DNA from 2 places in the Paenibacillus sp. Dod16 genome. Region 1 is predicted to be linked to the other one. Evidence: riboswitches for the same ligand, from Rfam matches in the RefSeq annotation. Region 1 holds a riboswitch; the other holds the start of a gene.

The links. A riboswitch is a leader RNA that binds a small molecule or an ion and turns the genes downstream of it on or off. The one in region 1 is predicted to bind S-adenosylmethionine.
Region 2: linked by a shared signal. The riboswitch ahead of metA (homoserine O-acetyltransferase MetA) and the one ahead of ACPV3A_RS19135 (methionine ABC transporter ATP-binding protein) in region 1 are both predicted to bind S-adenosylmethionine.

The regions. Positions count from the first base shown of each region.
Region 1 is NZ_JBNDYG010000027.1:52,424-64,602, forward strand. It holds gene mqnE (aminofutalosine synthase MqnE) at 1-272, shown strand, start outside; gene ACPV3A_RS19105 (NAD(P)/FAD-dependent oxidoreductase) at 429-1,487, shown strand; gene ACPV3A_RS19110 (YuzB family protein) at 1,545-1,793, opposite strand; gene ACPV3A_RS19115 (NifU family protein) at 1,876-2,121, shown strand; gene ACPV3A_RS19120 (SDR family oxidoreductase) at 2,319-3,092, opposite strand; gene ACPV3A_RS19125 (MetQ/NlpA family ABC transporter substrate-binding protein) at 3,296-4,138, opposite strand; gene ACPV3A_RS19130 (methionine ABC transporter permease) at 4,208-4,876, opposite strand; gene ACPV3A_RS19135 (methionine ABC transporter ATP-binding protein) at 4,876-5,892, opposite strand; SAM riboswitch class I at 6,000-6,145, opposite strand; gene ACPV3A_RS19140 (Cthe_2314 family HEPN domain-containing protein) at 6,267-6,986, opposite strand; gene ACPV3A_RS19145 (COX15/CtaA family protein) at 7,335-8,309, opposite strand; gene ACPV3A_RS19150 (thioredoxin family protein) at 8,554-8,898, opposite strand; gene ACPV3A_RS19155 (DUF2515 family protein) at 9,037-10,431, shown strand; gene ACPV3A_RS19160 (putative polysaccharide biosynthesis protein) at 10,709-12,179, opposite strand, start outside.
Region 2 is NZ_JBNDYG010000053.1:8,598-20,776, reverse strand. It holds gene thrS (threonine--tRNA ligase) at 1-1,817, opposite strand, end outside; gene ACPV3A_RS30925 (putative sporulation protein YtxC) at 2,280-3,185, opposite strand; gene mqnC (cyclic dehypoxanthinyl futalosine synthase) at 3,398-4,531, opposite strand; gene ACPV3A_RS30915 (aminotransferase class I/II-fold pyridoxal phosphate-dependent enzyme) at 4,667-5,887, opposite strand; gene ACPV3A_RS30910 (PLP-dependent transferase) at 5,884-7,068, opposite strand; gene metA (homoserine O-acetyltransferase MetA) at 7,093-8,010, opposite strand; SAM riboswitch class I at 8,145-8,274, opposite strand; gene corA (magnesium/cobalt transporter CorA) at 8,715-9,650, shown strand; gene ACPV3A_RS30895 (HRDC domain-containing protein) at 9,719-10,744, opposite strand; gene ACPV3A_RS30890 (ROK family protein) at 10,928-11,824, opposite strand; gene modB (molybdate ABC transporter permease subunit) at 11,919-12,179, opposite strand, start outside.

The sequences.
Region 1 (12,179 bases):
AAACCATTGCCATCAGCCGTCTGATGCTCGATAATATCGACCACATCAAAGCGTACTTCATTAATATCGGACCGCAATTGACTCAAGTTGCTCTCAGCTTCGGCGCTTCCGATGTCCATGGTACGATCCTGAAAGAACGCATCAGCCATGCTGCAGGAGCCTTAACCCCGGAAGGGCTGACACGCAAAGAGCTCGTCTGGCTCATCCAAGGCGCTGGCCGGATTCCGGTTGAACGCGATACCTTCTACAACGAGATTAAGGTTTACGAATAAGTCTTACCAGCAGGATTTAAGCAAACGAGAGACGTTCCAAAAAACGGAAAACAGGTTAAAGAGATAATATAGCGTGGGTAACCTAAGCCGCTTCTAGCGGCGTTTTTCTTGCGAATCGGCGCTCACCTTCTTATCTCTTGAGAAAGGAAGAAATTTATGAAAAAGCTCGTCATTCTCGGCGGAGGCTATGGTGGTCTTGCCCTAATTCAAGAATTATTCAGCAGCTATCTTCCTCCGGACGTGGAGGTCGTGCTCATCGACCGCATGCCATACCAAGGACTCAAAACCGAATACTACGCGCTGGCAGCAGGCACCGTGGCCGATACCGCCGTTCGTGTTAAATTCCCGGTGTATGACCGCCTCCAAATTGTATATGGTGAAGTCACATCCATCGATCTAGAGAAGAGGCTTGTTAACCTGACGAACAACGATCCCGTGGAATACGACCAACTCGCCATTGCTCTGGGATGTACGGACCGATATCATGGCGTTCCGGGCGCTGAAGAATTCACGTTTAGCCTGCAATCTTTCTCTGCCTCCCGGGAAACCTATTTGCACCTGAACAACCTCAGACCTTATGGTCAAGTTCATATCATTGGCGGAGGCTTAAGCGGCATCGAACTCGCTGCCGATCTTCGTGAAAGCCGGCCTGACCTTAATATCGCCATTTTGGACCGGGGACAACGGGTACTTTCTTCTTTTCCTAACCGTTTGTCTGCTTATATTCATCGCTGGTTTGAGGAACACCATGTGGATATCCACAGCGGGGTTTCCGTATCCCGAGTTGAGAAGGATGCCGTGTATAATCTGGATGTGCCTATCGCAACCGACCTGGCCGTATGGACGGCGGGCATCCAGCCCGTAAAGGTCGTACAGGATCTCGATCTGCCAAAAGACCGCAGCGAACGCATTCTGCTGAACGAGTGGTATCAGGTTCCGTCCCATCCGGAAGTGTACGTGATCGGCGACTGCGCCAGCCTTCCGTTCGTCCCAAGCGCGCAGGCAGCCGGGGCTCAAGCCGAGCAAGTGGGACATGTCATGAAAGCCTTATGGCGTGATGATACGCCAAAGGTATCTCCGCTGAAGCTCAAGGGAACCCTCGGCTCCCTCGGCAAACATGCGGGCTTTGGACTCATGGGCAGCACGTCGGTGCTGGGACGGGTACCAAGGATATTGAAGAGCGGCGTTCTCTGGAAATCCAAGCGTCATTACTAGCAGCGAACAGGCTGCAGACGCTATGTTCTTCCTCACGGAAATGCCAGGTATCCGGCGTCAGTTTTCCTCTTCGCTGTCCTGAAAGCTCTCCAGCTTGGCTATGACAACGTCAAGCAGCTCTTCAGCCGTGGGGGCCTCGACCCATTCGCCATCCACATAAGCGAAGGGCATCAGGTAGCACTGGCCGCAGCTGGTCAGGCAGCCGTATTCGATGACTTGACAATCGTACTTGGCTTCAAGCGTCTGCAGAACTTTATCCGTTCCGAAATAGGAATTGCTTGTGCAAAACTCAATGATAATGGACATTGTTATTAGACCTGCCTTAAGATTGGCATTTTATTTTGCCGGTTTATGTACTATAATATAGGGAGGAAAGGAGTTGAACAAGATGAGTGAAAACACGCAAACCACTGTATATGATGAAGTGGCTGAAGTGCTTGATAAACTTCGTCCGTTCCTGCAGCGCGACGGCGGTGACGTGGAACTGGTTGACGTTGAAGACGGCATCGTTAAGCTGAAATTGATGGGTGCATGCGGTAGCTGCCCTAGCTCCACCATTACTCTGAAGGCAGGGATCGAACGCGCCCTGGTTGAAGAAGTAGAAGGCATTCAAGAAGTAGTTCAAGTATTCTAAATCTTCTTTAACTATAAAGAGTCTTGGTTTCCCTCGTGGAACCAAGACTCTTTTTTTGAGATTAAAGAATATATAAGTTTTCAGCGGAGCATAAGCAATTCTTTAACTGCAATGATATGTTTTAGGGAGCCCCGCAAGTATAAAGAATTTGGAATTAGCATCGAAGCATGGACTCCACTTTGTGGGGTTATTTTAGATTAATCCGGTTTAATCAACGGACGGATCGGATCCAGCCCCCCGGATATATCCATGATATTGCCGGTAATGAAATCCGACTTATCCAGGCATAAATACTCGATCACCCTGGCGACGTCCTCCCCGCTTCCCGATCGTCCGCGCGGGGTCAGACCGTCTTGGATGCCCGATACCTCATCAATGGTCTTCTCCTTGTTGGCTCCGCGAATATCCCCCGGACAGATCATGTTCACGGTGATTCCATACGGGGCTTCTTCCACCGCAAGGGTCTTCGTAAAGGATACGAGGCCCACTTTAGCGGCAGCGTAGGCTGAACGCTGAGGCCACGCGCGGGCTTCTCCCGCATGTCCGAATCCAAAGTGGATGATGCGTCCCCACTTTTTCTCCCGCATGGCAGGCAGAACACGGTGGTCCAGCAGCATGACGCCGGTTAAATTGCCATTCACCATATGTACGATTTCGTCGCGGCTGTACTCCGAGAATAGACGACGTTCCCGAATGAACGGACCTGCGTTGTTCACCAGGATATCGATGCCTCCCAGCTGCTCCTCCGTCTGATCCACCAATGAATACAGCTCACGCTCGCTGGCGATATCGGCTTTAATCGCAATGGACTTCACGCCAAACCCCTCGATTTCGCGGGAGAGCGCTTCCGCTTCATCCTTGCTGTTTACATAATTTATAGCCAAATGACATCCCTGCCGGGCTAACGACAGCGCCGTCATTTTCCCCAATCCTGTCGCACTGCCTGTAATCAGCGCCACTTTTCCCTTCAAGGCTTTCCCTCCTCAGATGGATATCCTTCCTTCAGTATAAAAGATTTGATAAGGCCTAACAACTTGCAAACCCGGCAGAGAGGGCCCATTATACAAAAAAAGAAAGGCATTATCCATAAAGACCCACGGTCTTTTGGATAATGCCCTCTCTTCTCGGATACGATGAAACTTATGTTCAGCATCATCGAGCCTTGGTGCTCGAATTAAAATGCCGGAATGACAGCACCTTTGTACTCTTCTTCAATAAAGGTCTTCACGTCCTCGGAAGTCAGCGCCTTCGCCAATTTTTGAATGGCGTCGGAGTCTTTGTTGTCCGGACGAGCTACCAGCAGATTGGCGTAAGGGTTCTCTTTGTCTTCGATAAAGAGTGCATCCTTTGTTGGATCCAGTCCCGCTTCAAGCGCGTAGTTCGTGTTGATGACAGCCAGATCCAGCTCATCCAGCATACGCGGCAGCATCGCGGCTTCAACTTCTTTGAACTCCAGGTTTTTCGGATTTTCCACGATATCCTTAGCGGTAGCTTCAAGCTTGGTTTCATCCTCCAGCTTAATGACGCCATTCTTGGACAGCAGGGTCAATGCACGGCCCGCATTCGATGGGTCACTTGGGATCGCCACAACGGCTCCATCCTTCAGCTCATCGGCCGATTTAATCGTTCTGGAATATGCACCCAGCGGCTCCACATGCACGGCGATCACGGACTCCAGGTCCAGTTTGCGCTCTTTGATTTCATTATCCAGGTAAGGCTTGTGCTGGAAGAAATTCGCGTCGATTTCCTTGGAGTCCACTTGCGTATTAGGCAGAACATAATCGGTGAATTCCACGATTTCCAGGTTCACACCTTCTTTTTCAAGCGCTGGTTTGATATGCTCCAAAATTTTGGCGTGTGGTGAAGGCGAAGCGCCGACTTTCAAAGTTACGGGCTCTTGAGCGCCGCCTCCTGTTGTTCCCCCTGGCTCAGCCGCGTTATCCGCAGGCTTGCTGCCGCACGCAGCCAGCACCGTAACCAATGTCAAACTGATCAATGCCAATGTCCATTTTTTCATTCTAAAAACTCTCCCTCCGAAAATATATTATTTTTTTATATTGTCTTCCTTGATGCCTCATCCATTCCGTTATTTTCTTGTAAAATGTCGGACCAAGCGATCTCCTGCCATCTGCAGCAGTTGTACCAGCACAATCATTAATACGACGGCCAGGATCATAATCTCCGTCTCATAACGGTAATATCCATACTTGATAGCCAAATCGCCCAACCCGCCGCCGCCGACTTGACCGGACATCGCGGTATACGATACCAGGGTTACAATCGTGATGGTCATCCCAGCCAGCAAACCCGGGCGAGCCTCCGGAAGGAGAACCCTCCATATGATCTGGCTTGTCGAGGAGCCCATGGCCTGAGCCGCTTCAATGACCCCTTTGTCCACCTCATTCAAGGCAGTTTCCACGAGTCTGGCGAAGAATGGCGCTGCGCCTATCACGAGCGGTGGAATGGTTCCCAGCACGCCATAAGAAACACCCACAAGCGATTTCGTAATCGGGATCATCGCAACGATCAGGATAATGAATGGAATCGAACGCAGGATGTTCACAATGAACGACAGGATCGAGTATCCGAAGCGTACCAGGCCGGATGTGGATCTAGCGGCCATGTAGAGCAGCACGCCAATCGGCAGTCCGATAATGAAGCTGAACAATGCCGATGCCCCCAGCATCCGAAGGGTATCCAAGGTTGCCGTCCATATTTCTTTCCAGTCGATCTGGGTAAAATCGAGTTCGAACATTAATGAATCACCTCCACGTCTAATCCTTGTTCAAGGAGCTTCCGGATCGTATCTTCGATGGCGCCCTCTTCCCCTTCAAAACGGACAATGAGTTGGCCGTACGGCGTTTCTTTGATCGTGGAAATGGTACCCTGCAGAATTGCAAAATTCACGCCCGTCTCATGGACGGTATGGGACAGAATTGATTCGTACGTTTTCGATCCAAGGAACGTAATCTGCACCGCCCTTGAAGGTCCGTTCGTCTGGCCCTGAATGGCCAGACGGAAAGCTTCGCCACTGTCCATCTCCTGACGGATAAATTCCTGGGTTACCTCATGCTTCGGCTTCAGGAACACTTCCGTTACCGGGCCTTGCTCCACGATGCCGCCTTGATGAATAACGGCGACCCGGTCGCATATGCTCTGAATCACATGCATTTCATGGGTAATCAGCACGATCGTCAGATGAAACTTTTTGTTAATGTCCAGCAGCAGGCGCAGGATCGAATCCGTAGTCTGCGGGTCAAGAGCCGAAGTCGCTTCGTCGCACAGCAGCACTTCCGGATCACTCGCGAGCGCTCTGGCTATGCCCACCCGCTGCTTCTGGCCCCCAGATAGCTGAGACGGGTACTTGTCCCGATGCGCCTCGAGGCCGACCAAGGCCAACAACTCGGATACTTTACGTTCCAGTTCGGCGTTCGGCGTCTTGATCAGACGCAGCGGAAACGCAATGTTATCGTACACCGTCGCCGATGACAACAGGTTAAAGTGCTGAAAAATCATGCCGATTTTGCGGCGTTCCGCCTGAAGCTGCTTCTTGCCAAGCGACGTCAAGTTCTTACCGTTCACCCACACTTCGCCCGAGGTGGGCCGCTCCAACAAATTGATACAACGGATCAATGTACTTTTACCTGCACCGGAGTGTCCGATCACTCCGAAAATTTCTCCTTTTTCAATCGACAAATCCAATTCGGACAACGCAGTTGTTAAAGTTCCGGCTTTTCCGTACTGCTTCGTCAATTGCTTGAGCTCAATCAATCCGATAATCCTCCTTTTTCCGTAGCTTCATATCTATTTACCCAAAAGAAAAGAGCCTCTTTTTGTAGAATCAAAAAGGGCCCTCTTTACGTAAAAGTCAACGCCTTTTCTCATCTGTCAAAGCCAAGGATATCCTGTAGCTTTGAAGGAATTAGCACCATGTCACTCCATGCGTCATCGCGTTRTGCAATTACACGCTGGAGTCGGTTGCCGGGCTTCATCGGGCCTGTCCCTCCGCCTCTCTCGATAAGAAAACATCGATATGAAATTTTCCCGATTAATTTGATCTGATTTGATAACATTTAATGAATGCAATAGTTAGTATAGATTCTTTTCAGGTTTTTGTCAAAAGGAATTTCATGGCGATTTTGTGCCTAAGTCCTGACTCCATTTTTCGCCCAAAGCTTGTTCGTATATTTATAAGAGGCCGCCAAACTCCGGCATACCATATCAACGCCCTGTTTGAGATCGTCCAGGTGCTGGCCGATATCCTCCAGCTCGATCTTGTCCGACAGCCCTTGATGACGCTGCCACAAATCATCCTGCATCTCGGAATTCATGTAATGGATTTCAGCATTGCGCCGTTTCCGGAGGGTGTTCAGCGGTGTTTTGTAACGATCCTTGATCTCCTCCAGCTCTTTGGCCAGCTCTCCGTGGGCCTTTAGGAATTTAAACTGCCGCAGGACCGTAAAATAAGAGAAATGCGCCTTCACCTTGGAGGTATGAAGATCATACAAATCGTTCAACACCGTCCCCAGCTTGTCAAGGATCGAGAATACGCGGATGAAGCCGTTTTTGTAAAAATACACATACCGTTGATATTCCCCTTGCTCCTGAATCGACATGTCATCGATGTAACCCGATTGGATCGATTGACTGAAATGCCTGGCCGCATTCCAGCTCTGTTCCAGCTCATCCAGGGAAACGATCAACCCCCGGGTCCAAATCTCAAGCTTGCGAAAATCATGCGTCGGATCCTGATTTTTCTCCATTTCCTTCTGCAGCAGCCGGGTTGTTTGGACCATCGATTCGATGGCTTCCTCAAGCAGGCCGTTATTCTGCCGGGGCTGTTCCCCAAGTAACATTCGAAGCATGGCGGTACCCCCCTCGCGTCATCAGATTAACCTTGGTTCTTGGATCGCTATTTGCCAAAATAGGGATTCCACCGCATTTCAACCGTCTTCATGATATCCTCACGCAGGAATAACTCATCCGGGTATCCCGGTTTCATTCCATCCATGACCAGGGATTGTTCTTATAGGATGCCCCCGAAACGACCAGACAACCCCCATCTCCTTGATATCGGACAGGTCGAGCGGATGGCTTGGTTATCATCGGCTCCCCCCTTACTATACAACAAAGCCCTCGAGGCAGGCTCGGGGACTTTGCATAAACGATGTTGTCTGAATTCGATCTTTTTATTTCATGGTTTTTGCTTTTCTTTATACAATCTTTTCGCGAGGTATGCTATGATCGGGCCGCATTTCGGCTTTAACCGGTCTGCTGAGCTGCCAAACCCTGACACTTAAATAACACAGTACGCCGAATAAGGCGGAGATCAGCAAGGTATGCCCCAGTGCGGAGAATACGTAAACCTCCTCGTTATGCATCGTTGCCATAATGAGGGCGCCGCTGAACACCTGCAGCAGACAGAGCACGGTTGCCGAGATGCCCAGCATCTGGATCTCCCGGTTGTCGCGGTTCCGCCAATATGCAAAATGCCCCATCACCGCCACAACGATCAGCAGCAGAAGCGCCGCCACGCGGTGCATAAAGGCGATGCCTACCCCTCCGCTCAGCTCCGGTATCACTTCCCCGTTACACAGCGGCCAGCCGGAGCACCCTTCCCGGGAATCGGTATGGCTGACGAACGCACCGATATAAACCACGATGTAACTGTACAAGGCTGTGCCCCATACTAAATTACGGAAGCCCTTGCTTACCCGAGGCAGACGCTCCAAGTCTACGGGCCCCTTCGCCTGTTCTACCCGCCGCATACCCAGAGCCAGCATGACAGAGCTAGCAAAGGCAATCAGCGAGAAGCCAAAATGCAGCGCCATAATCGCAGCCGATTGAGGCTTAACCACCGCAAGAGCACCCATGATCGCCTGTACAATAACGAATACCGAGGTCCCGATAACATAAGCCATCAAATCCCGGCGATCCCGCTTGTACTTCCAGAACGCAATCAGCGAAGCGAGCGCCGCCAAACCCGCCATTCCGCTAACGGCCCGGTGTGAATACTCAATCATGGAGGATACCGTGTAAGCGGGAACAAATTTACCGTTGCACAGCGGCCACTCCTGACCGCAACCGAGTCCCGAGTCCGTCTTTGTCACAACCATGCCACCGAACGTCGCGCAGAACATAACTAAGCATGTTATGTAACTCAGCCATTTTAGTTGTTTATCATTCACTTATCTCACCTGCTGCTCCTAATCATTCACTATTTAAACCTTTACAGGATCGCATCGTACACAGTCCACATTTCATTATACCTGATTCTACCGCCACGGTCACTTGAGCGATTGTGACAAAATGTTCAAAAATGAGAAAAACCTTCATGATCCAGGTACTTGACTTCATCGCCATACCTCTATTCGATATATAAAACAACACCGCCGCCAGTTATAGATCAAGGCGGCGGTGCTATGGTCACCCTTACTTATGAATCGTACTGTATACGTCCACGGCACGCTGCAGGAAATCTTCAATTTCCTCGCGCGATTTGCGGAGTTTGTTAACATAGCGAACCAGCTCGCGTCCATCGGAGTATGCAACAAAGCTGGGGATACCCAAAATATTTTGCTGCTGACTCACGTCACCGACAGCATCGACGTCAACCTCTACCAGAGTCAATTGGTTTGAGAACTTCGTCTCAACCTCCGGCATGAATGGATCGATAAACTTGCAATCGCCGCACCAGTCTGCTTTAAATACGGCAACGGTCAGTCGCGGAGACTGGATTGCAACCTGAAATTCTGCTTCCGAAGTGATTTTTTCCATTGATTATCTCCCCTTTACGTCGAGTTCCTTCCCCCTTAGTGAATCAAAATGTTGAGTGGAAGTCAAATTTTAGAGCATACTGACATTATGATGTTCACAGGCAGGGATTAACCATCAGAAAGTGCAGGTGACCCCCGAATGCACTCGAACGGAGTCAAAAATAAAAAAAGCCAGGGCAAAGATGATGTATGGTCATGGGCGGCAGCCATTCCGCAGGCCCTGACAGAATCATGGTCGGGGATGATCGCGTCATGGCGATTCTCCTTAAAGCTCCGGACAAGCAGACACGAATTGCAATGGGACTATGCATCGGTAAGGAGGATTCGCGTAAAGCTCAAGGAAATCCTCTCCTCCCATCCCTATTTGCAGCAGAGCGTTTCCCCGTTTCCGTTGCCTTCCATGCAAGGGTATAGCGAGATTCGGATTCATGAACCAGGTGCAGATGTTCAGCTATCTCAAGAAGAGCAGCAGTTGATTCATCATATTCAGGAGGCCGCAGCCGCAGCCAACCGGAGTAACGTAACGCGTACGCAAGCCTATTTGGACTGTTATATATCGCATCCTGAGCTGCATTGGGCCTTCCTGGCCCATATGGTATCGCGTAATGCCGGATGGAATATGAGCGATCTGAAAGGCGGATTGATGTCGGATCTCATGGATCCGACATTCAAGAGCAATCTGTACCGTTTCCTGGAGCGCTGCAATGCGCTGATCTTCCAGGACGCCTATCCCCAGCTGCTTCTCTATATACACAGTCGAAATAAAGGCAAGCCCCTATTTCATTTACTCCCCCACTTTCATGTTTCATCGTTCATGACACCGTTCTGGGAACAGTTCTGGCAGGATCAGAGCAGTTCGCTGCTTACGGTGGCACTCATTATTAATGAGCAGAACTATATTGAGGGGCGTGTGGCGAGACATCCTTTTTACCAACAACATATTCTGGAGAATCCCTTCTTTCGGATGCATGAGCTGACCCGGTTGAATCAAATCGTGTTTCCGCTGGGTCAAGTCCGACGAACAGTGTCGGGGGAAAGCGCTGGGCCAAAGCCCCTATCCCCAACCAGGCCGCTGGCCGGACTTACCATCCCCAAGTTTGACGACCTGTCCATTCGGATCAAGGCAGGCCGTTCGCTGTATGCTTTATTGTTTGGATATGAGGAAATTTACCGCGCTGTGCTGGCCTTCGCACGATCCACCAAGCACCAAGGATCGCGCGCTGAATACTGGCCGGCCTTGTTTACGCCGACCCTTGAGCAAGCCATGAATCATGGCCACGCGGGATCTGACCTCATCGCATCAGAATGGCTGCCCGAAGGCCAACGTCTGTACAGCCCTTATCTTGAGGAGATCTGGGAGGATGACCCCCCCGAGCCGATTCCCCGATACGACTGGTTTCAGGGCCGGGCGATGTTTAGGCATATCCGCAAACCGTTACGGCCGCTGCTGCCGGATATTACTCACGCCCATCGGGCCGCTCTGGAGAAAACCTCCATCGTGCATGATGTGTCTGATCAGTTCCATCCGCATTAAAATGAAAAGAGACCGTCCCGATACTGCAAGGAAGGTCTCTGTTCCGTTCTATATACACGATAAGTGCGTGTTCAAAAAGGTCGATTTTAAGCACCGAGAAGGTTGGATGAAGCTAGGGACTGAGGAGCGGAGCGTACGTTTGGGTACGTGAGCACCGGAAGGCCCGGCTGAATTCAAGATTCGATGCCGAGCTGCTTCCTGATTCCCTTCGTGTTAGATATAGAATTTATGAGTTATCAGTGGAACTGATGAAATTCTATATCGCAAGAAAACCTACCTATGCATCGCGGTCGCTCATCCTTGAAGTGGCCTCGATAGAGGTTTTCTTATCAAAAGCGGACTTTTTGAACAACCTCTGTCTCATAAGCGGACGGAACACCTTCTGCAAAAGGCGCGGGTAACTGCTCAGCTCCGATTGCCGCAATACGCCAAACACCACCAGCAGGACAAGATATATAATGACTACGGCCACGCCTACAACCAGGCAAGTCAGCAGGAATGCCAGCCGTGCCGGCATGACATCGACCATTTTAATACCGGCCAGATTCAGGCCATATCCGATTCCCCCGGCAGCAATCACCGTCAGCACGAAGCCCGTCCAGCGTTTGCCCAGGATGGAGAAGGATACAATCCCTTTAATCGATCTTATATTCAGTATCGTAATGACAAGGAAACAGAGCGCCGTGCTCCCTATGATCCCGTAGATCCCAAAGAACGGAGCAAGCAGGAAGCTGGCTGCAAGCTTGACCACAACCCCAACCATCACGTGAATCATCGAGAGCTTGGCCTTCCCGATTCCGAGAAGTATGGAATTTGTGGTCATCATCGTGATTTGGAAAATCGTACCGAACGTCAGAAATCCAATAATCCCGCTGCCGCCCAAGGAACTAAACAGCAAACCATTAATGGAATAGGATGCCACGCATAGCGCAATCACCATCGGCATACCGGTCAATATGGCAACCCGCATAGCCAGCGATACTTGCTGTTCCAGATGCTCCTGATCTTTCTTCGCAAACGCTGCAGAGATGATCGGAATGAGCGAGGTGCTCAGGGCAATGGCTAGAATCGGCGGAATCCCCGCCACGCTTTGCGCCCGGTTTCCTAACACCGCGAGAGCTGCGGTTGCTTGCCCTAGGCCAACCTGCCCGATCAACAGTGGCTTAACAATGGAGCTGTCAATGAAGTTAACAGCCGGAACCGCCAGGGAAGACAGCACAATCGGTATAGACAACGTGAATATATCCCGGTATATCCCGCCAAGCGGAATGGAGCGGTCCGCTGCCGGCATCTTGAGCTCACGATCATTTCGGCGAAGCTTTACCGTAAAGTACAGCATCACCGCAAATGCTCCGATACTGCCGAGTACGCCCCCGAAGGAGGCGCCGGCAGCAATCCAGGTATCGTCGTATCCCATCCGCAGCAGCACGTAAGCTAGGCCGATCGCTGTCAGAACCCGTGCAATCTGCTCGATAATCTGCGATATGCCGCCAGCCGTCATATTATTACGTCCTTGGAAGTATCCCCGCATCATGGCGATGGCCGGAAACAACAGCAGCGCTGGGGCCAATGCCTGAATGGCCGCGGCGGCCTCCGGCTGCTTAGCAATATGGGTAGCATAATAAGGGGCTCCGAAATAAAGCAGCAGCGTCATGACAACGCCTGCTGCTCCGGCAAAAATAAGTGCAGCATGATAGACACGACGAGCCTCCGCTGGCTTGTTCAAAGCATGACGCTCGGATACCATT
Region 2 (12,179 bases), on a different contig from region 1:
TCGCCAACGATGAACATGTAAGGAATCTTCTCGAGCTGCGCTTCCCGAATCTTGTAGCCCAGCTTCTCGTTGCGAAGATCCGGCTCTACGGAGATACCGGCGAATTGAAGCTTCTCGGCCACTTCCTTGGCATAATCCTCAAAGGCATTGGAGACCGGAATGACTTTCACCTGTACCGGTGACAGCCACAGCGGCAGCGCACCCGCAAAATTCTCAAGCAAGAACGCAGTGAAGCGTTCCATGGTGCCCAGAATACCGCGGTGGATCACGACCGGACGATGCTTCTGGCCATCGTCGCCGACATATTCCAGTTCAAAGCGCTCAGGCAGCAGGAAGTCGAGCTGAACGGTTGACAGCGTCTCTTCCTTGCCTAAAGCCGTACGGATCTGAACGTCGAGCTTCGGACCGTAGAAGGCAGCTTCGCCTTCGGCCTCATAGAACGGCATATCCAGGCTTTCGACGACTTCGCGCAGCATGTGCTGGGACATTTCCCACATTTCATCATTCTGGAAATACTTCTCGGTATCCTGCGGATCCCGGTAAGAAAGACGGAAGCGGTAATCATGGATGCCAAAGTCCTTGTAAACCGTCATGATCAGCTGAATGACCCGTGCAAACTCTTCCTTGATCTGATCCGGACGGCAGAAAATATGCGAGTCGTTCAACGTCATCGCGCGCACCCGATGCAAGCCGGTCAGTGCACCGGACATTTCATAGCGGTGCTGCATGCCAAGCTCAGCAATACGGATCGGCAGATCCCGGTAGCTGTGCATATCGCTCTTATATACCATCATATGGTGAGGACAGTTCATCGGACGAAGAACAAGCTCCTCGTTGTCCATCTCCATTTTCGGGAACATATCTTCCTGATAGTGCTCCCAGTGACCGGAGGTTTTGTACAGCTCCACGTTTCCGAGCACAGGCGTGTACACGTGCTGGTACCCGAGGCGCTCTTCCATGTCCACGATATAACGCTCCAGGGTACGGCGCAATTTCGCGCCGTTTGGCAGCCAGATCGGCAGGCCTTGTCCTACAAGCTGAGAGAACGTAAACATTTGCAATTCCTTGCCCAGCTTACGATGATCACGCTTCTTGGCTTCTTCCAGCAGATGAAGATGCTCATCGAGCTGCGCTTTTTTCACAAACGCCGTACCGTAAACGCGCTGAAGCATTTTGTTCTTGCTGTCGCCGCGCCAGTATGCGCCCGCCACGTTCATGAGCTTGAATACTTTGATCTTGCCGGTTGAAGGGACATGCGGTCCACGACAGAGATCAAAGAACTCGCCTTGCTCATAGATCGTAATAACGCTATCCTCAGGCAGGGCATTGATCAGTTCCAGCTTGTACGGATCCCCGAGCTCGCCGAAGATGCGCAGCGCTTCCGCACGGCTTACTTCCTTGCGGACAATCGGAAGATTCTCGCCGATAATGCGTTCCATTTCCTTCTCGATCTTTTGCAGGTCCTCCGGATTCAAAGGCTCTTCCAGATCCATGTCATAGTAGAAGCCGTCCTCAATGACCGGACCCACGCCCAGCTTTACTTCTTTGGCTCCATACAAACGCTTGGTCGCTTGAGCCAGCAAATGCGCTGTACTATGACGCATCACTTCAAGCCCTTCGGGTGTATCCTGCGTTACGATCTCGATCAAAGCTCCGTCCTGAAGCGGTGTCGAAAGATCCACGACGATCCCGTCCATTTTTCCCGCGACCGCATTCTTTCTAAGTCCGCTGCTGATTGAAGCAGCCACATCCTCAATACTGCTGCCCGCCTCATACTCCCGTACGGAGCCGTCAGGCAATTTAATGCTAATAGCCACCTTGTATTCCTCCCAAGAAAAAGAATTTCACGTTTCTTCCATATATGAAGGACGCGTTAGTCTCCCCGCGAAGACAGGCATGGACCGCTGAGGTGCCCGCCAAGACTTCAACGAAAGATACCGGAACATGCAAAAAACACCCGTCCCGCGAAGGGACGAGTGTTATACCCGTGGTTCCACCCTAATTCGATCTCTTTCATCACCTTATGTACTGGGTACATAAACGATTAAGATCCTTCATCAGCATTGAGTAACGGTCATGAACCGGTGAAGCCTACTCATCCGCATTCTGACGTGCGGGTTCGACGACACAGCTACAAAGGGGTAAATCAATGGTGAACCGGAGGAAATTGCAGCCGAGGTTTCCTCTCTCTGAGCGGTCAAATCCAAAATTGATTCATGTCTTTGTCAGAGCTTTTACGTGAATTTATCAGTAATTATAATCCTGACCGCTTCGATGCGTCAAGTCATCATTCGTCCGCTACCGAGAAGCGCGCTGCATTCGGGACAGCTGCAGCATACTTCGGCGCGGTTATCAAAGATATGGGCCAACGTCACGATGACGGGAAGCTCAGGCTGCCTCGTGTGGATAATCATGCGGGCCGGAGATACCGAAATCAGCGTGCTGACCACCATATCTTCAATCTCCATATCCTGGTCCAGCCTTTCCATAACGAGTCCTTCATCCCGAGGGCGTTCAATCGGACGAAGATTGCCATCCAGCAGCAGGAACTCTTCCTCCCCCTTATGAATGACATGAACCAGCGGCATTTTGGGCTCCTGAAAATAAACAAAATATTTCAGCAGACTGACGAACTCCTCGTACTGCTGATCCAGCATAAATTCATCCACTGCATACTCCGCCATCTCGCGGAGCTCCTGTTCATAAGACTGAAGCCGGAAGGTTATGAACCCATCCAGATTAAGCTCAGGCGCCTCGTTCAGGCATTGATATATGCCTTCCGACAGCTTGCGTCTGCGGCTCTGCCAGAAGTCCCCGGACGGGCCTTCCTCTTTTTGCAGGAGCATCAAAAACCACTGCAGGATCCGCCCCGCTTCTTCCTCATCATCAAACTCGAATTCCGAGAACATTAACCGTGCAGCAATCTCCTGCTCTTTCTCTTCCATAATATAAGCAGTGACTGCTTCGGCAGTGAGCCGGCGCAGCGTGTCGGCCGATGCGGTCCATGAGGACAGCGGAAGCTTGCCGGAGCACGTCCAAATCACGCGGTCATCCGAAGCGCTGAATGTGAATTTCAGCTGCTTGCATTGTTTATGTAGCTCTTTCTGCTTGTCTGACAATATACGGTGAAACGCCTTTTTCTCGTCTTCCGTCCGTGTACCGACAGAAATGCTGAACAGTTCCATGGAATCACTCCTTTCGAGTTCCCTTTTCAGTATATGGGGACCCGCTCGGGGATATACGGAACTCCTGCTTGGAAAAACAAGCAAGTCCGGAAAATATCTAAATCAACGGCCGCATCCTAAATATGTCCATCAACGCACTTACTCTCTGATCCAAATTAAAAAGGCGGACCGAGTTGCTCGGCCCGCCTTGCGGATCTTCATGAAGTATAGAATTAGTTCTGCATAACGAAGTCGCGCTCAACGGTGCTGTTATCTTCGAACACGCGCAGTATATCATACCGGGTGTTGCGTTGAGCCGGGATGTTGCCGGTCTCCCGGATCAATTGAATTATCGATTCAATGTTGACCTTATAGACGGCTCCTGCGGAAGAAACCACGTTCTCCTCCATCATCGTGCTGCCAAAGTCATTACAGCCGTAGCTGAGTGACAGCTTGCCGATTTCAGGTCCCATCGTTACCCATGAGGACTGCAGATTCGGAACGTTATCGATCGCCAAGCGACCGATGGCTACCGTCTTCAAGTACGCCTCCGGCGTTTCGCGCTCGCGCTTAAGGTTCGTATTGTCCGGCTGGAACGTAAATGGGATGAAGGCCAGGAAGCCTTTGGAATCATAACCGTTCTGAATGCATTCATCCTGCGCATCACGTACGCGAAGCATATGTAGCGCACGCTCTTCCATCGTTTCGCCCAGACCGATTACCATGGTAGCCGTCGTGTTCATGCCGACTTTATGGGCCGTTTGCATGACATCCATCCACTGGCGCCATGTGCCTTTTAGACGACTGACCTTTTTGCGGATACGATCATCCAAAATCTCAGCGCCGCCGCCAGGCAATGAGTCCAGACCCGCGCTGTGAAGCTCGCGCATCACCTCTTCGAGCGTAAGCCCGGAGATCTCCACCATTTTCATAATTTCCGCCGGGGAGAACGAATGCATCGTGATGTTAGGAAACCGCTTCTTAATGTTGCGAAGCAGGTCGGTATAATAATTGAAAGGCAAATCCGGATTAACGCCGCCCTGCATCAGAATCTCAGTACCGTTTACATCCTCGGTTTCCTGAATCTTCTGGAAGATTGTTTCATCGGGCAGTACATAGCCCTCGGAAGAGCCGGGTCTGCGATAAAAAGCGCAAAAACGGCAGAATACATCACATATGTTTGTGTAATTGATATTCCGGCCGATAACAAATGTCGTGATAGGATCCGGATGCAGACGCTTTGTCATCACATCCGCCGCATGACCAATTTTCTCAATCTCATCACTTTCAAAAAGCGTTACGGTATCTTCCAGGTTCAAACGCTCACCGCGTAAAGCTTTATCCAATATACGGTTTACCGCACTCATTCTTGCAGCCTCCCTACTTAGAGCAAAATAACAAATCACCAGCAAAACTTTTTCTATCTCATCCTACCACAATCCGGCATTAAAAACGACATCCCGTCCGTGACAGGATGCCGAATTCTATGATTTGGAAAATCTTTAGTAACTGGCAGCAAAAGCCCGATCCAGATCAGCAATCAGATCGTCCACATCCTCGAGTCCGACCGAGAAACGGAGCAAGCCATCCGTAATTCCGCGTTCATGCCGAACCTTCTCACCCATGGCCGCATGCGACATCATTGTCGGATACGACAGGATGCTCTCCACGGCTCCCAGACTGACCGCTACCAGCGGCAGCTTCACATGGTTCAGCACGTGCTTGGCGCGTTCGCCTGAGCCGACGTCAAAAGAGATGACCGCGCCATAACCACTCGATTGCTTCTCATGGACTTCACGTCCCGGATGATTCAAGAGGCCAGGGTAGTACACTTGCTCAATGTCGCTTCTCCCTTGCAGCCAGGCCGCAAGCTTGGCCGCGCTTTGCTCGGAGTGGGCCATACGTGTGCTGAGTGTTTTCATTCCGCGCATAAGGAGCCAGGAATCCTGGACCCCAAGGACCGTGCCCAAACCATTTTGCAGCTGCTTCAGTTGGTCTCCCAGCTCCTCGGTTCTGGCTACCGCGAGACCTGCCAGCACATCGCTGTGCCCGCCAAGGAATTTGGTCGCGCTATGGATCACGATATCCACGCCGAATTCAATCGGACGCTGGTAAAACGGCGTCATGAACGTATTATCCAGCAGGGTAAGCAGGCCATGCTCCTTCGCCCAATCCGTCACCGCACCAATGTCGGTAATTTTCAGGGTCGGGTTTGAAGGGGTTTCCATATAGACGGCTTTCGTATTCGGTTTGAGGGCCGCCTTCACCTGATCCAGATCGGTCATGTCCACGAAGGTGCTCTCGATGCCCATACGGCTTAAAATGCTGGTCAGCAAGCGGTAGGTTCCGCCGTACACATCCTCCGTCACGATCATATGATCCCCCGCACTGAGCAGCATGAACGAGCTGGAGATCGCTGCCATACCGGAAGCATAAGCGAAACCGCGTACGCCTCCCTCCAAAAGGGCGATATAATCCTCCAGCGCCTGCCGAGTCGGATTGCCGGAACGGCTGTAATCGTGTTGCGGCGGGTTAAAGATGTCTTCATGGTGAAACGTCGAGGCTTGATAGATCGGAACGCTTGAGGCGCCGGTTGCCCGGTCGATTTCCCCGCCGAAATGCAATAGTTTTGTCTCGAAACGCAGTTCTTCCTCGTGTCCCCGTTTAGCAGCTAACTGCTTGGTTTGCGTTTCCAATCCGGATGGACCTTTATCGATGCTCATTCTCCCGTGCTCCCTTCCACTTCAGCCATGGCCGCGCTCAGTGCAGCATCCAAATCCGCGATCAAGTCATCCGCATGCTCGATGCCGACCGAGAACCGGAGCAAGCGGTCATCCACGCCGATTGCTTCCCGAATCTCAAGCGGGATGTCCGCATGGGTCTGAACAGCAGGGTATGTCATCAGGGACTCAACGCCCCCCAGGCTTTCTGCGAACGCAATCAGCTTAATGTGCCGCAGCACGGGCTCCACATAACGGGCGTCCTTCACCTTGAAGGAGAAGATGCCCGTGTTGCCGCTGGATTGACGATTCTGGATGTCATGTCCCGGATGGTCCGGCAGGGCAGGATAATACACCTCGCCGATCGCCGGGTGAGTTGTCAAAAACGTTGCCACTGCGGTTGCATTCGTCTCGTGCCGATCCATACGCAGCGCAAGCGTCTTCATTCCTCTCATCAGCTGATAGGAATCCGTCGGGCTTAACACAGCGCCGATGGAGTTATGAAGGAAAGCCATCTCCTCCGATAGTTCCTTGCCCTTCGTTACGATGATCCCCGCCAGCACATCGTTATGTCCTCCCAAATACTTGGTGGCGCTATGTATAACGATATCCGCCCCAAGCTCGATGGGTCTTTGGAAATATGGAGTAAGCAGCGTATTATCCACAATGCTGATCAGTTGATGATGCCTTGCCCACGTACAGACGGCTTCGATATCCGTAATCATCATAAGCGGATTGGTCGGCGTTTCGATAAATACAGCCTTCGTGTTGGGCCTTCTTGCCCCTTCCAGCGCATCCAGGTCATTCGTATCCACGTACGTAGCCGTAACGCCGAACTTGGACATAATCCGCTCCAGCAGCCTATACGTCCCACCATACAGATCCAGCGATACAATCAGATGGTCCCCTTGACCGAACAAAGCAAAAATCGTCTGAAGGGCAGCCATGCCCGAGCTGCAAGCAAAGCCGGCATCGCCGGATTCCAGCTCGGCGCAGGCGTCCTCCAGTACCGACCGGGTCGGATTTTTCGTACGGGCGTAGTCAAACCCCGTGCTCTGGCCTAATTTGGGATGGCGGTATGCCGTAGCCTGATAAATCGGAAAATTCACGGCTCCGGTTACCGGTTCTTGCACCGAGCCGATCTGTGCCAGCCGGCTCTCTATATTAAAAGGTTTCTTCTCCATCACAAACTCTCCTCCCGTATACTGCTATATTTGCGGACCAATATCGTATGGCGTTTCCTGATATACATAGWAATTGAGCCAATTAGTAAATAATAAGTTTGCATGCGCCCGCCATATGGACGGAGGCGTCCTTGTTGGATCATTATTCGGGTAATAGTTCCGCGGCAGTTCGATGTCCATGCCCTTGGCAACGTCCCGGTCATACTCCCACTTCAGAGAGTCCGCATCATACTCGGAATGCCCCGTGGCAAAAATCTGCTTTCCATCCCGGCTTGATACCAAATAAATGCCTGCTTCCTCGGACTCGGACAGGATGACCAAATCGTCAATGCCTGTAATGTCCTCGCGCCGAACTTCCGTATGACGGGAATGCGGAACAAAGAACATTTCGTCAAATCCGCGGAGCAGCTTGGTACATGTTTCATTGATCGTATGCGGAAATACGCCGAAGCATTTTTCCTCGAGGCTGTATTTCGGCACGCCGTAATGATAATAAAGTCCGGCTTGCGATGCCCAGCAGATATGGAGCGTGGAGGTCACATGCGTCTTGGTCCATTCAAAAATTTCAGTAAGCTCATCCCAGTAATTCACTTCTTCAAACTCCAACTGCTCGACCGGAGCTCCTGTAATGATCATGCCGTCAAAGCGACGGTTCTTCACTTCTTCAAAGGTTTTGTAAAATGATTTCAGATGCTCAGCCGACGTATTCTTCGAAACGTGCGAACTCGGGTGAAGAAGGACAACATCCACCTGGAGCGGGGAGTTACCGATCAATCGCAGCAGTTGGGTCTCCGTCGTTTCCTTGGTAGGCATCAGGTTCAAAATAGCGATCCGCAATGGGCGGATATCCTGATGAAATGCGTGACTCTCATCCATGACAAAAATGTTTTCTCCAGCCAGAACTTCCTTTGCCGGCAAGGCATCCGGAATTTTAATTGGCATCGTGGCTCACTCCTTCGAAATATGAAATGATACATCCATAAAAAAGCTGTGAGAAAGAGCGTTAGACTGTATAAACGCAAGAAGACCTTTCTCAAAGTAGAGAAAGGTCATCATATACGTATCACAATGCGCCTCTCTCATCTGTCAGACTATACAACGGCTTCGAAGAAGCGTCGTATCTCCTGCAAGAATTAGCACCGTGCGATGTTGCCGCCGGTTGCCGGGTTTCATAGGGCTAGTCCCTCCACCTGCTCTTGATAAGATTTCGCTTTATTCAGTTGTCTTAAATTGTTCGTAATTGATACTTACTTTAAATCATTCCCAATTTTTCGTCAAGAACCTTTTCATAAAGTCCGTCACACTTCACCGAAGGTTTCCATACCCTGTACCGTGGCCCCTGGCTGGACCGGATTTCAACTTGAAAGGTCCTACACCCGGCGTTATACTAGACAAGTGCTGTTTAAAACCGAGTATGAAAGAGGTGACATGGAAGATGGACGGTGACCCGAGCCAGAAACTGGATGCACAAGACGCACAACCGCATAGGATTAAGATCAGCTTACCGGCAGAGGGCGGCGTTATTTTTCATGCGCTTTTTATCGTATTCTAACCTTCCTTGATTATGCCCGTATACCGGTGGGCTGATATCCTGTGCCTTTACTGCTTAACCAAGCAGCTTGTATTTGACAAAGGAGTGATATCAGATGAAAATCCGGTTGGTCGATTCGGGCGTATTTACCCCTGTTGATGACATCGAAATGACGCTGACACCTCCGGCCAGCGGCTTCTACTGGCTGGATGCGGATGTGGATGATTTAGCGGAACTGCAGCCCCTCTTCTCCCTGCATGATCTTGCGGTTGAGGATTGCCTCAGCGAAGAGGAGCAGCGTCCCAAAATTGAAATATACGAGAACCACTATTTTATCGTCGTGAACAGCATCCGGTTTGACGACGAAGAGATTTTCCTTCGGGCATTGAATGTTTTCCTGGGCAGACATTTTATTATTACGGTGACCAAGCAAAAGATCCACGAGCTGCGCACCGTTAAACCGCTTCTCTGGGAGGATGAAGTCAGCACGCCTGACCGCTTCCTCTATCTCTTGATCGACCTTGTGACGGACAACTATTTCTCCGTCGGGGACCGCATCGAGGCGCGGATTGAAAAGCTGGAGGAAGACATTCTGATGCATACCAAAAAATCCCACCTCAGCGAAATCATCGGTCTGCGAAGCGAGATTCTTTGGTTGAAAAAGGTGCTTGGACCGCAGAAGGAAGTTATCAATACACTTAACAAAAAAGATCTCCGGCTGATCGATGACCAGCTGCAAAAATATTTCAGCGATATCTATGAAAATGCCGTGAAAATTTCCGAAACATTCGAAACCTACCGGGATCTCATGGGAAACCTTCGAGAGGCTTACCAATCCAGTATCGCCAATCGGGCCAATGAAATCATGCGCGTGTTTACCGCCATTACAACGATCTTCATTCCACTGACGCTGATTACAGGCATCTACGGCATGAACTTTGACAATATGCCTGAGCTTCACTGGGAATATTCTTATTATGTAGTTATAGGCGTCATGATTTCTGCCGGTGCTCTCATGTTTTATCTGTTCCGTAAGAAAGACTGGATATGAAGCTCTCGAAACCATCAGGACGGATCTCCCTGCCGCAAGGGAATCCGTCCTGTTTTCATTACCTGGAATTAGCCTGCGTTCGCTTTACCAGGTTCTTCCCGCCGAAAGCGAATCCTGATCAGGCGCAGCCGCTCATACAGCTTCTCCGTTCCGCCAATCTCTTCTACCTCTCCATTGTGGGCTTGTCCTTCTCCATATACCCGTTGTAATACGGGTTTAAGAAATGTATCGCCCAGCTCCTCAAAAGCCTTCCATACCGTCGCCTGCTCGGTAGACGTCATCGTATTCAGTTCAACCTCCAGCAGCTGCTCCGTATCATAACCGTCCTTCTCAAGACCTTCCAATTCCTCAACCAAATCTCGACGAGATAACGAAGTGCGTTCTTCCAGCTCGGTCAGCGAAGCTCCCTCAGCTATGCCAAGCAGCATCGTACGGCGAATTCGGAAACGGTCCAGCTCTTGCTTGTAGCGCTGCTCCTTCTGCTTATACAGCCAGGACAAGAACACCTCTTCCTGCAGCTGCTTATCAACCCAATCCAGTGGAAAGGTTGTGGTTCGCTCGATTCCTGACGTGATCTCCAGCCACTCCGCCCCATGCTCTGAAGACTTGCTGATTCCGATTCCCGGAAGCTGCAGCAGCTCTTCCTCGTTCTGGGGGACGAAGGCGCTAATCATGCGCAGCACCCGATTGCTGGCAATGAAATAAGGTGCTTTTCTTCCGGAAGCCGCCTTTCTCCTGCGCCAGGCACACAGCTCCGTGTACAGCTCCTCCGAGCCATACAGCTCACTGTAGCACTGCAGCTTCTGCACACCAAGATTCTTGCCTCCAGTCTCTCCCGGTTCGTGGAATACCCCCTCCACAAGCGGCCGGAACCCCTCTCCAAGCTTCTTCGCTAATTGATGTCGATACACGCATAATAACTCATTCCATGAATTCCCTTCATACCACTCATCATCGGATACTTCACCGTCCGGTTCCATGTTCCGCCAGCCGAGCCGCCATCCTCCCTCTTCCTCACCGATCCATACTTGAGCAGAACGGAGGTGACCTGACTCATCCGCTCCGCTCATCTGATTCATGAATACAATTTGCATCCCTCGAATACCTCCCGTTTAGCATTCAGCACAACGATGGAACAACGCAAAAAAGCACCTCTCCTCCGCCGCAGCGACAAAGAAAGGTGCTTCCCGTTCCATACGTTATACTGTTGAATTCATAATACCATAATCTGTAATAAAGTCAAACTCATTTTGGCTCACTCTATATAACAAATAAAGTTAAGCTTGAACGCTCTTGGCCTCATCTACTGCAAGCTTGGCCAACGCCAATGCACCGCAGAGACCCGCATTATCGCCGAGCATCGGCGGAACGATGAACTGATCAATCCCGTCATGAAGGCTTGGATGCTGTACATATCCGGCCAGCAGCTCCTGAAGCTTCGTGCGGATCAGCGGGAACAGCTGCTCCTGCTTCATAACGCCTCCGCCCATCACGATACGCTGAGGGGACAGAATGAGGACATAATTCATCAGCGCTTGTGCCAGATAATAAGCCTCCATCTCCCAAGCCGGATGATCCGGCGTCAATTCCACACCGGGAACTCCCCAACGTTTGCCAAGAGACGGTCCGGCTGCAAGCCCCTCCAGACAATCTGCATGATAAGGACAGGTCCCTTCATACCGGTCTTCCGGATGGCGGCGCACATAAATATGCCCCATCTCCGGATGAGACAATCCGTGGATCAATTCACCAGCTACCACGGCGCCTGCTCCTACTCCCGTTCCAATGGTGATATACAGACAGCTATCCAGTCCCTGGGCAGCGCCCCATGTATATTCTCCAAGAGCTGCTCCGTTTACATCGGTATCAAACCCAATCGGAACATGAAAACGCTCTTCCAATGCTTTGACAATATTGTAATTGCTCCAATGCGGCTTTGGTGTCGTTGTAATGCAGCCATAAGTCGGGCTGCCCTTCACCGGATCAATCGGCCCGAAAGAACCGACTCCGATCGACTCTATATCCTTATCAGCAAAAAAGTTAAAGACATTTGCCATGGTTTCTTCAGGGGTTGTTGTCGGGAAGCTCACTCGCTCCACAACCGTTCCATCCTCCATACCCACGCCGCAAACGAACTTGGTTCCTCCTGCTTCAATTGCTCCAAGTAAACTCATGCTTCTTCCATCCTCTCCACGATGTGCTGTGCCTTGTTCTCTATATAGTTGCTAACAAGCTCTATTCGAAGCATATGTAAACATGGTGCTCCCGTCAAGTCTGCCCGCCTCTTTCTCTGCTTCTGCCCGTTCCTGACGCGGCCAGTAACAGCCATGAGAACAAAATAATGACCGCCGTCCACGCCCACGCCAGCCCGCTCTCGCCATTGCTTACCGCAACGTAAATCGCCGTGGGCAGCGTTTGCGTAACGCCCGGTATATTGCCTGCAACCATCCAGGTTGCCCCAAATTCCCCTAAACCTCTGGCAAAGGCCAGTATGAACGCCGAAATTCCCGCCCTGCGAACAAGCGGCAG